One region of the Arthrobacter sp. KNU40 genome, then DNA from elsewhere that is predicted to be linked to it. Evidence: riboswitches for the same ligand, from Rfam matches in the RefSeq annotation. Region 1 holds a riboswitch; each other region holds the start of a gene.

Evidence for each region. Region 1 has a riboswitch for S-adenosylmethionine ahead of metX (homoserine O-acetyltransferase MetX). Riboswitches for the same ligand answer to the same signal wherever they lie in the genome.
Region 2: linked by a shared signal. The riboswitch ahead of ACSKT0_RS22120 (DUF1737 domain-containing protein) and the one ahead of metX (homoserine O-acetyltransferase MetX) in region 1 are both predicted to bind S-adenosylmethionine.
Region 3: linked by a shared signal. The riboswitch ahead of ACSKT0_RS04345 (hypothetical protein) and the one ahead of metX (homoserine O-acetyltransferase MetX) in region 1 are both predicted to bind S-adenosylmethionine.
Region 4: linked by a shared signal. The riboswitch ahead of ACSKT0_RS16850 (aminotransferase class V-fold PLP-dependent enzyme) and the one ahead of metX (homoserine O-acetyltransferase MetX) in region 1 are both predicted to bind S-adenosylmethionine.

What each region holds. Positions count from the first base shown of each region.
Region 1 covers NZ_CP195850.1:1,371,625-1,375,481, forward strand. Annotated here, with positions in the region: gene ACSKT0_RS06435 (VOC family protein) at 59-697, opposite strand; gene ACSKT0_RS06440 (bifunctional o-acetylhomoserine/o-acetylserine sulfhydrylase) at 944-2,260, shown strand; SAM riboswitch class IV at 2,421-2,536, shown strand; gene metX (homoserine O-acetyltransferase MetX) at 2,550-3,671, shown strand; gene ACSKT0_RS06450 (hypothetical protein) at 3,673-3,857, opposite strand, start outside.
Region 2 covers NZ_CP195850.1:4,750,604-4,754,460, forward strand. Annotated here, with positions in the region: gene ACSKT0_RS22100 (hypothetical protein) at 1-109, opposite strand, end outside; gene ACSKT0_RS22105 (ornithine cyclodeaminase) at 491-1,522, opposite strand; gene ACSKT0_RS22110 (Lrp/AsnC family transcriptional regulator) at 1,680-2,111, opposite strand; gene ACSKT0_RS22115 (hypothetical protein) at 2,167-2,526, shown strand; SAM riboswitch class IV at 2,597-2,709, shown strand; gene ACSKT0_RS22120 (DUF1737 domain-containing protein) at 2,720-2,977, shown strand; gene ACSKT0_RS22125 (rhodanese-like domain-containing protein) at 2,974-3,384, shown strand; gene ACSKT0_RS22130 (O-succinylhomoserine sulfhydrylase) at 3,385-3,857, shown strand, end outside.
Region 3 covers NZ_CP195850.1:909,634-913,490, forward strand. Annotated here, with positions in the region: gene ACSKT0_RS04335 (VIT1/CCC1 transporter family protein) at 1-498, opposite strand, end outside; gene ACSKT0_RS04340 (hypothetical protein) at 764-952, shown strand; gene ACSKT0_RS04345 (hypothetical protein) at 993-1,307, opposite strand; SAM riboswitch class IV at 1,322-1,441, opposite strand; gene ACSKT0_RS04350 (sodium:solute symporter) at 1,576-3,108, opposite strand; gene ACSKT0_RS04355 (helix-turn-helix domain-containing protein) at 3,411-3,857, shown strand, end outside.
Region 4 covers NZ_CP195850.1:3,621,248-3,625,104, forward strand. Annotated here, with positions in the region: gene aroA (3-phosphoshikimate 1-carboxyvinyltransferase) at 1-339, shown strand, start outside; gene rsgA (ribosome small subunit-dependent GTPase A) at 342-1,457, shown strand; gene hisN (histidinol-phosphatase) at 1,517-2,329, shown strand; SAM riboswitch class IV at 2,491-2,603, shown strand; gene ACSKT0_RS16850 (aminotransferase class V-fold PLP-dependent enzyme) at 2,639-3,857, shown strand, end outside.

The sequences.
Region 1 (3,857 bases):
ATTGGCACCCGCATAATGGCGGCCGAAGTTTTCCGGGCCATCCTGGCCCGTTGGTCCGTCAGATCGTGACGGCTCCGTTGGCGGTTTCGAACGTTACCGACATGATGCCCGGCGTTCCGTGCGGAGCCATCCATTGGACAGCAACGTCCTCAAGCGGCTTCTCCACGGGTTCTCCGAGCCATTCGGTAACCCGTTCCGCGGAGCCGGCAATGGTGAGGCTGGACATCTTGACGTCGCTTGGGTACACGAGGGACGGGTGAAGTGCAGGGTCGCCCTCCCAACGGAGCAGGTACGGAACCTGGGGATCGGCGATGAGTCCCAGGATGCCGATCTGCGACCAAACGAGTTCGCGGCCGTCCGGAAACTTGCGGTTGCCGGGGACAGCGGCGCGTCCGAGCCGCTCTTCGAACGGGCTCAGGTCGTCAACAGCGACGCACCAGCCCATCCAACCGCCTCCTGCGGCGGAGCGTGCACGGACTGCTTGTCCAAAAGGTGCCTTGTCGGATGCCGGGTGGTCTAGGACCTCGACAACTTCCAGGTATTTGTGGTCAGCAAGGGGGATGATCATGTTCCGGGTACCGAAGCGCGGATGCACTCCGCCCCGGACTGCGTCCACTCCCAATGCTGCGGAAATTCGCTCGGTGGTGGCCAAGAGGCCATCTCGTTCACAAGCGTAAGAGACGTGATCCATGCGCATGGCTTCATCTTGGCACTTTGTGATGGAGCTCTCAGCTAAGTCAAGCCTAACCAAGGTGGGATGTATCGAAAAGGCAGCTCAGAGTCACTTCAGGACGCGCCGGGACCGAAAACTACTGTGTTCGTCACAAACCTTCCGGAGCCCGCAATACCGTCCATAGACTGGCGCCAACCGAACGCCGGCAGGCTGAATACTTCAGCCCGGCAGGCTGAAACACGGCAAGAGCCCAGACAACCAGGAGTCCGCATGTCGCAAGGATGGTCATTCGAAACGCGCCAGATCCACGCCGGCCAGGAGCCGGACGCCGCCACCGGCGCCCGGGCACTTCCCATCTACCAGACCACTTCGTTCGTCTTTCCCAGCGCGGAAAGCGCGGCCAACCGCTTTGCGCTCGCCGAGCTGGCACCCATCTACACCCGGATCGGCAACCCCACGCAGGATGCGGTGGAACAGCGCATAGCGAGCCTGGAGGGTGGACTCGCGGCACTCCTGCTGAGCTCCGGCCAGGCCGCGGAAACGTTCGCCATCCTCAACGTCGCCGAGGCTGGCGACCACCTGGTCGCCAGCCCGAGCCTCTACGGCGGCACATACAACCTGCTGGCGCACACGCTGAAGAAATTCGGAATCTCGGTCACCTTCGTCGAGGACCCGGACAACCTCGAACACTGGCGTGACGCCGTGCAGCCAAACACCAAGCTGTTCTTCGCCGAAGTCGTCTCCAACCCGCGCCAGGACGTTTTGGACATCGAGGGCGTCTCCCGCATCGCGCACGAAGCCGGAGTCCCGCTCGTCGTCGACAACACCCTCGCCACGCCCTACCTGATCCGGCCCATCGAGTGGGGCGCGGACATCGTGGTGCATTCGGCCACCAAGTACCTGGGCGGGCACGGATCCGCCATTGCCGGAGTCATCGTGGACTCCGGCAACTTCGATTTCGGCAAGGACCCCGAGCGGTTCCCCAACTTCAACACTCCGGACCCCAGCTATAACGGCCTGGTCTATGCCCGGGACCTCGGCAAGGACGGTGCCCTCGGCGCGAACCTCTCCTACATCCTCAAGGCCCGGGTCCAGCTCCTGCGCGACCTTGGCTCGGCAGTTTCACCGTTCAACGCTTTCCTGATCTCCCAGGGAATCGAAACCCTCAGCCTGCGGGTGGAACGCCACGTGGAGAACGCCACGAAAGTGGCGCAATGGCTCGAAGGGCGCGACGACGTCGAATCGGTCGCGTACGCGGGGCTGCCTTCCAGTCCGTGGTTCGAGCGCGGGCGGAAGTACGGACCCCGCGGCACCGGCGCGGTGGTGTCCTTCACCATCCGCGGCGGGATCGACGCCGGCAAACGCTTCGTGGACGCCCTGGAACTGCATTCGCACGTGGCAAACATCGGGGACGTCCGTTCCTTGGTTATCCACCCCGCGTCCACGACACACAGCCAGCTGACCCCCGAACGGCAGGCCGTGGCCGGAGTGACCCCGGGCCTGGTGCGGCTGTCCGTCGGGATCGAGCACATCGACGACATCCTCGCGGACCTCGAGTCAGGATTCCGGGCGGCGAAGGGCAGCTAGTGCCGCTCCGGATGGCGCAGGAGGCCGGCGGGCGACGCAACATGAATCTTCGCCAGCCGGCCTCCTTGGTCCCTGCTTCGTGAACAAAACACGGTCAAGTGTCACAAAGGTGTCATAATCTTCGTCAGAAGGGGTCCGGTTTTCCTAGACTCTTCCTATAGGTCATGAGTGCCAGCGACAGCCCCGGCTTGCTGGCCGGCAACCCTCCATTCGCGGCGGGGTGCCCCGGGTGAAGACCTGGCCCTTCGCTGTGTTGGCGGCGGGCAAGCGCGATGTGAGGTGTCAACGAATGACAATTGCTGCAACAGCCATACCCCTTTCCGGTACCCAGGACGGAACACTCAAATATGTTTCCGTGGGCGGACTCGAACTGGAGGCCGGAGGTTTCCTGCCGGAGGTCCTCCTTGCGTACGAAACATGGGGGCGGCTCAATGCCGACGCTTCGAACGCCGTCCTGGTGGAACACGCCCTGACGGGCAGCACCCATGTGGCCCGTGGCGAGAGCGACGAAGAAGGCTGGTGGGAGCAACTCGTTGGTCCGGGCGCCACCATCGACACGGACCGCTACTTCGTGGTCTCCGTCAACATCGTGGGAGGCTGCTACGGCAGCACCGGGCCGTCGTCGAGCGCTCCTGACGGCAAACCGTGGGGTTCCCGCTTCCCTCTGGTGACGCTGAGGGACAGCACCGTAGCCGAAGCCCGGCTCGCCGACGCTCTAGGGATCCGCAGCTGGCACACCGTCGTGGGCGGGTCCATGGGCGGTGCCCGTGCACTCGAATGGGCTGTCGGCTATCCGGGCCGGGTCGAGCGATGCGCCGTGATTTCGATCGGGGCGTACAGCACTGCCGAGCAGATCGCGTTCGCGCAGGCCCAGACGCTCGCCATCCGGCAGGACGCCGACTTCAACGGCGGTGACTACTATGGCCAGGCCGCGCCCGAGGCGGGGTTGGCCCTTGCCCGGCGGATCGCCCACATCACCTACCGTTCGGCGGATGAACTGGACTTCCGCTTCGGCAGGAACGCCCAAGGCGGCGAGGCACCCCTCCAGGCTGCCGCGCTGGGGGACCGCGGCCGCTACCAGGTGGAGAGCTACCTCGACCACCAGGGACGCAAGCTGGTCCAGCGCTTCGACGCCAACAGCTACATCGCCATCACCGAGGCCCTCATGAGCCACGACATCACCCGCGGCCGCGGCTCATTGGAGGAGGCGCTGTCCGTGGCAACGGCGAAGTTCTTCGTTGCGTCGGTGGACTCGGACCGGCTCTACTTCCCGGAACAATCCCACGAGCTGGCCAAGGCCTTGCCCGGAGAGGTCCCGGTTCACGTAATCCAGGCGCCGATCGGGCACGACGGTTTCCTCACCGAGATCGGCCAGCTCGGCCCCCAGTTGCGCGAAGCCTTCTTCGGCTGAATCAGCCGTTCATGATCTCCTGGCGGAGCTTCATGTAATCCTCCATGGCGATTTTCCCGTCGCTGTACTCCTGGTCCAGTTCGGCCAGTTTCCGTGCCCGGTAGCCTTGGGGCGCGCTGTTCGGCTGGGGCGCGCTGTTCGTTTGCGGAGCAGCCGACGACGGCGGAGCGGCCTGCGGTACGGGCG
Region 2 (3,857 bases), 1.8 Mb from region 1:
CCCCGCTAACGGCGCCGCCCACCGTGCCGGAATCCTCCAGGATCACCGCGCCGGAGGCGGCCCCGAGAAGCTTCCTGGCGGTCACGAGGTTGCTGGCTTCGAGCGACACCGTTGCCTGGTCCTTGGTTGGCAATGGCGGCCGAGGAGGGGAACTCCGAGTGGGCCCGGCAGCCGGCCGAGGATCGCCGGCGTCGGTATATTCACATCCGGACACATAGGCCGCGAGCAGCAGCCCTGCCAGTGTTAGCGCTACGGTTCTGGTTCCCCCATGACCCACCATGAATCCGAGTGTAGCGGGCCGCGTAATTTAGCATCGCGACCCTATTGTGCCGCCATGCCCTCAGTAGTTAACTAGTTTGCGGCCGGTCAAGCTTGTTAAATGTCTGGTGCGCCGGTTCTGGGGCCGGCGCACCAGACTTCCCCAACTAACTCGCATTTGTTGTCGTTTAGCGGCCCCTAAACGACAACAAATGCGAGTCAGTTGGGCTTCTCAGGAGCCGATCGGAGAAAGCGCCCGCACCAGGCCGAAGAGGTCCTTGGGGTCATCGGGGTTCGCGACGAGGTCGATCTCATCGAAGAATTCCGAACCCTCAACGGCGGCGCGGAGATACCGCAATGCCGAAAAGTCCTCGATCGCGAAGCCCACAGAATCGAAAATCGTGATCTGGTCCGTGGCGGTGCGGCCCGGCGCGTTCCCGCACAGGACCTGCCAGAATTCCGTGACGGGAAATTCGGCGGACATTTGTTGGATCTCGCCTTCAATCCGCGTCTGGGGATCGTATTCCACAAAAACGTCGCCGAGGCCCAGGATGGCGGCGTCGAGCTCGGTCTTCCCTGGGCAATCGCCTCCGATCGCGTTGATGTGAACGCCGGGCGAGACCTGGGCAGCCGTCAGGATGGTGGCATTCGCCTTGTCCGCCGTGCAGGTGGTGATGACATCGGCACCCTCCACTGCTTGGGCTGCCGAGTCTGCGATGGTGATGTCGAGGCCGAGGGGAGCCATGTTCCGGACGAATTTCTCCATCGCAGCCGGATCCGTGTCCCAGATCCTGACACTGTTAATACCCAGGGCCGCCCGGAAGGCAAGGGCCTGAAACTCCGATTGGGTTCCGGTCCCGATCATCGCCATGATCCGGGCATCCGGGCGCGCGAGCTTCTTCGCGACCATCCCGGACGTGGCCGCCGTCCGAAGCGCCGTCAGCACTGTCATCTCTGCAAGGAACGTCGGGTAGCCGTTATGGACGTCGGACAGGACACCGAAAGCCGTCACGGTCTGGAAGCCGCGCGCGGGATTCGAAGGGTGTCCATTTACATACTTGAAGCCGTATGTTTCCTGGTCGCTGGTGGGCATCAGTTCGATGACCCCAAATGGCGTGTGACTTGCCACCCGCGGAGTCTTGTCGAAAGATTCCCACCTCCGAAAGTCGTCCTCCAGGTACTGAATCATCTCCGAGATGATGGTTTCCGGGCCCCGCCCGGCCGTCCAACGAACCATATTGCGGACATCGACAAAGCGCGTCATGTGCGCTCCTTTCCCTCATAAACATTGTTGCTACGAGGCTACGGAGCGGCGATATGCATCCACAATTGCCAAAGTACGTACTTTTCATTGAAAAAATGTACAAAATGGCGATTGATCCTTTGCAAAATGCTTAGACGAGTCGTCGTCTCGCTGACGACTACCGGAGGACGGAACTGAGCAACAGGCTCGTCTCGCTATTGACGATCCCCTCGATGCCGCGGATCCTGCCCAACACCTGGTCAAAGTCGCTGAGGCTTTCCGTGCGCAGCTCGGCCACGAGATCCCAACCGCCATTTGTGGTGTGCAGTGCCCAAATCTCCGGCAGTCCCCTGAGTTGGCGAATGACTTTGTCAGCCGATCTTCCTTCCACGGCAATGAGCGCAATGGCGCGAATGGCAAGTGGATCGACCTCGTCGCGCACCCTCGCAGTGAAACCGACGATGGTTCCCGAGGAGACAAGACGCTCGAGCCTGCTATTCACAGTGGCCCTGGCCACGCCCAGCTTACGCGCGAGGCTCGCCACGGACGCCCTGCCGTCCTCCCGGAGGGCGGAGAGGAGCTGACGGTCAAGGTCGGTGAGTGCTGCCATAAAGATAAACGTATCGCCCATTCCCCAAGCGGGCCTGAGTCCGTAGGGTATCGACATGAGCATCTACATCAGCCCCGACTCTGCTGCATGGTCGCTGACGGCCATGGCGACTGGTGCGTCAGCGGGATCAATCGATGATGCAAACGGCATGTCCAACTTGGTGAAGGAAATCTACGAGACAGAAGGTTTCGAAGCCCTGTCGGGTGTGGTTTTTGCCTTGGCTCATCACAACAGCCTCTCGCTGCACGCGCTCGCCACGGCCACCGGGATATCCGTGCACGAGTTGCTGGAAATCCGGAAGCACCAAGGTTCCACTTTCCATCACTCCCCTACGGGAGTAGCGTCGCGGTTTGACGCCATTCCACCCCGGATCCAGGCAAGCCTTGAACCGCTGCCGAATGAAACCGACGCCTAAGACCCCCGGTTACGGAACATGACGACGGCCAGTGATGCAGGCCGCCGTCGTGGATGTTATTTTCTTCTTGAGTAATGAGCACCAGCGCGAAGCCCTGACTTGCTGGTCGGCAACCCTCTCTCCGGCGGGGTGCCTCAGGTGACTACTCGGCGTATCGACACTTTCGAACTGCAAGCGTGACTGAGGAGCACCAATGCCTGAACCCACCGAAGAAAAACTCTCGTACCGTCTCATCACGGGCCCTGACACGAAGGATTTCTGCGAGCGGATCTCCACCGCCCTCGCGGAGGGATACGTGTTGCACGGCAGCCCGGCCGCGACCTTCAATGGCACGGACGTGATTGTGGCCCAGGCCATCGTCCTACCCGCCGCGATCGCGAGCGCAGATGCAGCAGTTGCCAACGCGGTAGACCAGCTTGATGAAGAGTTCGACGGCGAGGGCCACGCATGAGCTACGCAGGCGACCTCAGCCCGCACGATGCCTGGGCCAAGCTGGAACAAGGCGCCATCCTGGTGGACGTCCGCACCGAAGGCGAGTGGGCACACATCGGGATCCCTGACACAAAGGCCACGGAAAACGATCCCTTGTTCATCCAGTGGAACCTGGCCGGCGGCATCCCCAACACCCGTTTCATCGAAGAGCTGACGCAGCAGGCTCCGGAAGCGGATGGCACCGAACTGGTCTTCCTTTGCCGCTCCGGACAGCGCTCCATCGCCGCCGCGATCGCCGCAACACAGGCCGGCTACACCGCCTACAACGTCCTGGAGGGTTTCGAGGGCGAACCGGACCGCTACGGCGAGCGAACCGTGAACGGCTGGAAAAACCGTGGACTTCCGACGAACCTGGGGAACATCTAAGTGACTTTCAATCCTGACGCCGCCGGCTGGAGCCCTGATACCCAGGCCGTCCGCGGCGGTCTTGACCGCACCAACTTCCAAGAAACGTCCGAGGCCGTCTTCCTGAACTCCGGCTTCGTCTACGAGTCCGCCGCAGCCGCAGAGCGCGCATTCACCGGTGAGGACGAGCGCTTCGTCTACTCCCGTTACGGCAACCCCTCCGTGGCCACTTTCCAGGAGCGACTCCGCCTTCTCGAAGGCACCGAAGCGTGCTTCGCGACGGCGTCGGGCATGTCCGCTGTCTTCACCGCCCTCGGTGCGTTGCTGGCTGCGGGCGACCGCGTGGTTGCCGCCCGCTCGCTCTTCGGTTCCTGCTTCGTGATCCTCAACGAGATCCTGCCCCGCTGGGGCGTCGAGACCGTCTTCGTGGACGGCCCGGACCTGGACCAGTGGCGTGCCGCGTTGTCCGAGCCGACAACGGCAGTGTTCTTCGA
Region 3 (3,857 bases), 460 kb from region 1:
GCCGGACAACCTGTTGCGGCCGCGCGTCGCCAGGCCGCGGACTACTTCTTCGTGGATCTGTTCGTCGGCCGCCATGGCGCGGGTCGCTGCCGGATCCTTCGCGTAAGGCGAGCGGCCTTCAGCCCGTTGGGCGAGGGCCAGCACGAACACCGATCCGAAGTTCCGGGCCAGGAAGCCGAGCATTTGGCTTCGGACCGAGGCCGCCTTCGGCATACCGGCATGTTCGCCGAGGAGCTTGAGCCAGTGTGCCTCATGGCGGCCTTCAGCCTCTGCGAGGGCCAAAAGGATTTCGCGTTCCTCGCCGTCGCGGCGCTGCGCCAGTTGGCGGTAAACGGCGGCCTCGGCTCGCTCATCCGCCAAGTACTGCCGCCAGCGCTTGATGTCCGACGACGACGGGGGAGCCTTGGGGGCTGCTACGTCCTGCGATGGACTGCTTGAGTCCTGCGGATTATCTGGATGCGAGTTGTCTGGATGCGAGGGTTTTGTGTGCGGTTGCACCGGGACTCCTGGGTTGCTGGGGCGGGCTTCATCGCCTCATTGCGGCTCCACTCTATCGCCAATTTCCGCGGTTTTTCGGCCGGTAATCCTCACTGGAGAATTTAGGTCCCCCTCAAAAACGGGAGGCTCCCGGGAAGCCTTGACCACGGCAGGGGGCAGTGCTGGGATGGATGGACAGGGTCCACGAATTGGCGGGGTAGCGCTGGACGGCTGCCTCCTATGCCTGTGCGATGGGCTCAGCGGCACGTCGAACGGAGGTTGCACCATGGACAGCACCGAGACCCACGCCCGCCACCCCGACCGTCCCACGGTCGAGGCCGATCCCGCCTATGACTACAACGAGGACCTGGCGGTGGACGAGGACTGGGACGACCAATCCGAGGTTCTTGACGACGACGAGCGGCCGGTTGCCCTCGATGCCGACGAACACCGTGAGGCTGAAGAGATCGAGTAGCCCCGGGCTCCGCTGAACCCGAGGTGCTAAACCCGGGCGGCTAAAACGCGCTCAGGATGAAGTGCCTCTGCACGCCTGCCCGGTGCCCGGTTGCCGCCACCGTAAGGGTGAGTTTCCGTGTCGCCGGGAACCAGCGGGCGGGCTGGACCGCCTTTGAGAGCGCTTCGGTGATGAGCCGCGGCTCATGATGCCAATAGCGTTCCAAGTTCCCGTCCACCACGAACGTGATGGAGCCTTGGGACAGGTCGACGCCGGGAATCACCCGGACGAACTCGTCCACCCGCCGGGGGCGGGGCAACAACAGGGTGCCGGACTGGGTGGTGCGGTCGGCGGTGGCGCCGTTTTCGAAAGGCATGGCCTTCTCCTGTGGAGTTGCTCTTGCCCGTTCGGTTGTCTCTGGTCCGAGCCGGGCCGCTTCTTCATCCGAACCACCCGCGAACATGGGGTTGGCGTGTGGCAAGTCGGAGCTTGGCACCACATCTCTTGAAGCTCTTCCTACTGTACATGGAACGGTACAATCGCGGCCCGGTATTAAGGCTCGGTAGAAATGGTTCCAAAAGGCAGCGGCGCCGCACCCTCGAGGAGAAGGTGCGGCGCCGCCGTCGTACTTGATTCTGTGAAGCTTAGTGGCTGGCCACCGGGTGGGCTTCCAAGGGGAGCTCCTCCACGGCTGCTCCGGCAACGCGGCGGTCCCAAGCTTCGCGGACCGCGGGTTCGGTTGGCGGGGTCAGCAGGGAGACCACAACGTAGACCACGAGCGAGGCGCCGAGGCCCCAGTAGATGGGATCGTTGGCGTAGACGCCGTCTTCGCTGGGGATGATTCCCGTGGCGTAGGCGATCAGCAGGCCCAGCGTCAGTACGGACCCGACCGCCATGGACCAGGCCGCGGCAATACCGGTGCCGCGCTTCCAGACCAGCCCGCCCAGGATGGCAACCAGGAGTCCACCCACGAGGATGTCGTAGGCGATGGTCAGGGCTACCACGACGTCTTGCGCCGCCATCGAGATCAGCACGGCAACGATGCCCAGGCCAAGGACCCAGTACCGGTTGGCCTTGACGTCGTGCTCGGGGTTTTCGGTGTCGTCGGTGTTGATTGTCTTGCCGAACCAGCTGGCCACGAACGGGACTACGTCGGCGCGGGCAACGGTGGCTGCGGCGATGAGGGCCCCGGAAGCGGTGGACATCATGGCCGCGACTGCCGCGGCCATGACGAGGCCGCCGATGCCGATCGGCAGGATGTGGGTGGCTACCTCGGCGTAGACAACGTCTTTGCCGAGGGCCTTGACGTCGATATTGGGCAGGGCCACGCGGGCGGCAAGGCCGATCAAAGCTCCGGCGACGCCGTACAGGACGCAGTAGATGCCGGCAGTGGCGCCGCCCCAACGGGCCACCTTGGGGGTCTTGGCGGTGAAGACGCGCTGCCAGATGTCCTGGCCGATCAGGAGGCCCAGGGTGTAGACCACGAAGTACGTGATGATGGTCTGCGCTCCGATGCCGTCCAACTGGAAGAAGCTGGCGTCAACGCGGGCACGGATGCCGTCGAAGCCGCCGGCGGCGTTGAGGACGAACGGGAGCATGAGGAAGAAGATGCCTACCGTCTTGATGATGAACTGCACCTGGTCGGCGAGGGTGATGGACCACATGCCGCCGATGGTGGAGTAGACGAGGACGATTGCGCCGCCGACGGCGATGGCAAGCCAGCGCTCCCAGCCGAAGAGGACAACGAAGATGGTGGCGTAGGCACCAGTGGACGTGGCGCACAGCATGAGTGTGTAGGCCAGCATGACGATGCCGGAGGTCTGCGTGGCTCGCTGGCCGTAGCGCAGGCTCAGCATCTGGGAGACCGTGTAGATCTTCAGTCGCTGGATGGTGCCGGCGAAAAGCAGGCTCAGGAGGAGCACGCCCGAACCGATCGCGACCACCAGCCACATGCCGGAGACACCGAACTTGTAGCCGAGACCGACGCCGCCAACCGTCGATGCGCCGCCGAGGACGACGGCGGCCATGGTGCCGGTGTAGAGCATCGGACCGAGGCGGCGTCCTGCCACCAGGAAGTCGCTGTTGTTCTTGGTGCGCGACTTGCCCCACCAGCCGAAGGCCAGCATGGCAAGCAAATACACCACCACGATCGCAATATTGATGAACGAAGAGTCCACGGTTGGCTCCTGAAAGTGATGCGCAGAGCTCTGGGGGATTCCGACGCCGGTCCGCTGGGTTCGCGCGGGGTTGCGGAAGGTCTCTGCGCTGGTGATTGGGGAGAGTAGTCTGTGATGTATGCCTCACAAACAACACTTGTTGCCTATGAGGATACGTAGTGATGCGAGTAACAGTCAAGACGCTGTCTTGCACAGCGGACTCATCGGCGGCCCTCCGGCTAGCCAAAGGCCCTGCCACGCGGGCGATCCGGCTACTATTGCTGCAATGACAGGGCCGCATAAACGGCCTGAAAGGTTCGTGAATGAAGGCTCTCCCCGTTGAACCGAGCAATGTCCCCGTTGCCATCGGTTCCAGAATCCGCGCCGCCCGCCAATCGCAGCGGCTCACCATCGAGCAGGTTGCCGACGCCACTGGCCTCACCAAAGGGTTCCTGAGCCGTGTGGAGCGTGACCTGACATCGCCGTCGGTCGCTTCCCTTGTGACGCTTTGCCAAGTTCTCTCAGTGTCCATCGGAGACCTTTTCGCCGCACCGGAGACACACCTGACCCGGCGCGACGACGGGCCGAGGATTTCGCTCGGTGGCCAGGGAATCGTGGAGCGGCTCCTGACTGCCCGATCGGAACGGAGGTTGCAGATCCTGCAGGCCTCCATCGAGCCACGCGGCCGCGGAGAAGCCGAGCTTTACGCCGTCGATTGTGACGTCGATGTCCTGCACGTCGTCAAGGGCCGGATCAAATTGATCCTCACC
Region 4 (3,857 bases), 2.2 Mb from region 1:
CCTTCCCGGCTCACCGGCATCGCTCATTTGCGGGGCCACGAAACGGACAGGCTGGCTGCTTTGGTCGCCGAAATCAACCGGCTTGGCGGCGACGCCGAGGAAACCAGCGACGGCTTGGTGATCCGGCCCGCGGCGCTGCACGCCGGCGTCGTGCGCAGCTATGCCGACCACCGCATGGCTACCGCGGGCGCCATCCTTGGGCTCGCCATCGAGGGTGTCCAGGTCGAAGACATCGCGACGACTTCCAAGACCATGCCCGAATTTCCGCAAATCTGGGCATCGATGCTCAGTTCCGGCCCAGCGGGCGCGGACACCGTTTCAACGGAGACAAGCAACTAACGATGGCCCGCGACGCAAGCTCCTGGGATGAGTCCGATGTCCGGATCCGCCCCAACAAGAAGGGCACACGCCCCCGCACGAAAGACCGCCCGAGCCACGACGACGCCGTGATCGGGCGCATCATCACAGTCGACCGCGGCCGTTACACCGCGATCGTGGGCGAAAGCTCGGACAACGAACGCATTGTGATTGCCGCACGCGCCCGGGAACTGAGGCGCTCCCCCGTGGTTCCCGGAGACTTCGTGGCCCTCGTCGGCGATGTGTCCGGAGCCCCGGACACCCTCGCTCGCCTCGTGCGCGTCCAGGAGCGAAAGACCCTCCTGCGACGAAGCGCCGACGACACGGATCCGATCGAACGGGCCGTCGTCGCCAACGCCGATCAGCTCGTGGTGGTGGTTGCGGCCGCCAATCCGGAGCCGCGCACCGGATTCATCGACCGCGCCTTGGTGGCAGCGTACGACGCCGGAATCGAGCCGTTGCTGCTCGTCACCAAAGCGGACGTCAAGGATCCGACGGAATTGCTCGCCAACTATGTGAGCCTTGGTTTCCCCATCATCATCAGCCGCACGGCCGACGCCGGCGCCTCCGGCATCGATGCCCGTTCAGACGACGGCCTCTCCGCCCGCCTTGATGGCGACGCCGTCGGCCAATTGCGGGACTACCTCGACGGCAAGGTCACTGTGCTCCTGGGCCATTCCGGCGTCGGGAAGTCCACGATGGTGAATGCCCTCACCGGCGCCGAGCGCGCCACGGGCGGGGTCAACGCCGTGACGGGTCGGGGACGGCACACTTCGTCCTCTGCCCTCGCACTGAAGCTCAGCGATGCCCCCGGGGGCAGCTGGATCATCGATACGCCCGGCATCCGCTCCTTCGGCCTCGCCCACGTGAACCCGGACCGCATCCTGCATGCCTTCCCGGATCTGGAACCCGGAACGGAGATGTGCGAGCGAGGCTGCAAGCACGATGCCTCCGCGGTTCGATGCGGACTGGATTCCTGGGTCGCCGACGGCCACGCCGGCGAGGCAGGTCCGGCCCGCTTGGCGTCGTTGCGCCGGCTCCTCGGCGCGGACCCGCGCATGGAAGCCCAGGAGACCAAGGAATTGGGTACGGTCAACTAACTGCGCGCCTGCCGTCCTACCTCCCCGGCTCACCGGCGAACAGACGGTAGTTTGGAACCATGACCCAACCCGATTCGAGCTACAACGACGACCTGCGGCTGGCACACGTCCTGGCCGACTCCGTCGATTCCCTGACAATGGAGCGGTTCAAGGCACTGGACCTCCAGGTCGAGACCAAACCCGACCTGAGCCCCGTCACCGATGCCGACAAAGCAGCAGAGGAAGCAATCCGTGGGCAGCTCTCCCGTTCCCGCCCCCGCGACGCCGTCCTCGGGGAAGAATTCGGCAGCACGGGCCACGGCTCGAGGCGTTGGATCATCGACCCCATTGACGGGACCAAGAACTTCGTGCGTGGCGTACCCGTCTGGGCTACGCTGATCGCCCTCGTGGACGAGGGCGAGGTAGTAGTGGGGCTCGTGAGCGCTCCGGCGCTCGGCAAGCGTTGGTGGGCGGCCAAGGGCTCGGGCGCCTACATGGGCCGGTCGCTGGCCGCAGCCACCCGGTTGAAGGTTTCCAACGTGTCGCGGCTCGAAGACGCCTCGCTTTCCTACTCCGAGCTTTCCGAGTGGAAGCAGCACGATAAGCTGGACAACTTCCTGGGCCTCGAGAACGATGTCTGGCGCAGCCGTGCGTATGGCGATTTCTGGTCCTACTGCCTCGTGGCCGAGGGCGCCGTGGACATCGCTGCCGAGCCGGAACTCCAGGTCTACGACATGGCGGCTTTGGTGCCGATCGTGACGGAAGCCGGCGGGCGCTTCACGTCCCTGGACGGTGCGGATGGTCCCTTCGGCGGAAACGCCGTGGCCACTAACTCGATCCTGCACTCCGAGGTCCTCAAGAGGCTCAACCCCGAGCTCGACGACCTCCTCTAGTCCACTCTCTCCACTGAATAAACGACGGCGGACGCCCACTTTTGGGGGCGTCCGCCGCTTTTTCTTCGGCAGGAGGCACATTTTTCCGGCGGTGTAATAATCCGCTTAACAATCGCCGGTCACATTGGAATGAGCCTTGCCGGTGTCCTACGCTCTTTACAGGTCACGAGTGCCAGCGCGAAACCCCGGTTTGCTGGCCGGCAACCCTCCATCGCGGCGGGGTGCCCCGGGTGACGACCCGGCCGGTCCGGAACGGATGCGGCAAGCGCGGACCCCCTGCACGCAGGGGTCCCTCTTGAGTGAGGTCCCATGAGCACAGCCACATTTACTTCCCAGGCTCTTTCGCTGAACAACGAATCTGCACAGCACCGCGGTGAAACCCTCCCCCGGGCATCGCGCCCACTCGCTGCGGTCACCGGCGCGGAGTTGCAGGCACCCTTGATCCAGGGCGGCCACATCCGCTACGCCAATCTTGACTACGGCGCTTCCGCACCTGCCCTGACGGTGGTTTCCGCGTACCTCAACGAGATCCTGCCGTACTACGCGAGCGTCCACCGCGGCGCAGGCTATGCCTCCCAAATCAGCACCTCGGTCTATGAAAACGCCCGCAACATCGTCCGTGACTTCGTTGGCGGCCGGCCGGACGATTCGGTCATTTTCACGCGCAACACCACTGATTCCCTCAATCTACTGGCCGGCTGCCTGCCAGTTGAGGACGGTCGACACATTGGCGAAGTCCTTTACCTGGACATCGAGCACCACGCCAATCTCCTCCCGTGGCAAAGTGTCCCCCACCGCAGCATCGTTGCCGCGGGAACGTTGTCCGAGACCGTCGCCAACGTCCGCACAGCGCTCTCCCACGGCGGCGTCAGCCTCCTGGCTGTCACCGGCGCGTCAAACGTGACCGGCGAAATCCTGCCCATCAAGGAACTCGCTGCCTTGGCCCACGAATTCGGGGCGCGGATTGTGGTGGACGCGGCGCAACTCGCCCCGCACCGCAGAATCGACATCGCCGCCGCGGATGTCGACTACTTGGTTTTCTCGGGGCATAAGCTTTATGCGCCGTTCGGCGCAGGTGTCCTGGTGGGCCGTCCCGACTGGCTCGACGCCGGTACACCGCACCTGGCCGGAGGCGGCGCCGTCCGAGAAGCGCGCCTCGATTCCGTCAGCTGGGCCACAGGACCGGCCAGGCACGAAGGCGGCTCGCCGAACGTACTCGGCGCGGCCACACTCGCCCGGGCCACACAGGTCATCGCCAGCCTCGACCACGATGAATGGCACGCCCACGAGGCAGCCATCCGCTCGCATCTGGTCGAGGGCCTCAAGCAAATCGACGGCGTGACCGTGCACCAGATCTTCAGCGACACGGATCCCCAGGACACCATCGGCGTCGTGAACTTCTCGCTCCAGGGCTACGACGCCGGACTTGTGGCTGCCTATCTTGCGGCCGAGCACGGCATTGGCCTGCGCGACGGACGCTTTTGCGCCCACCCGCTGCTCAAGCGCCTCGGCCTGCCCTCCGGATCAC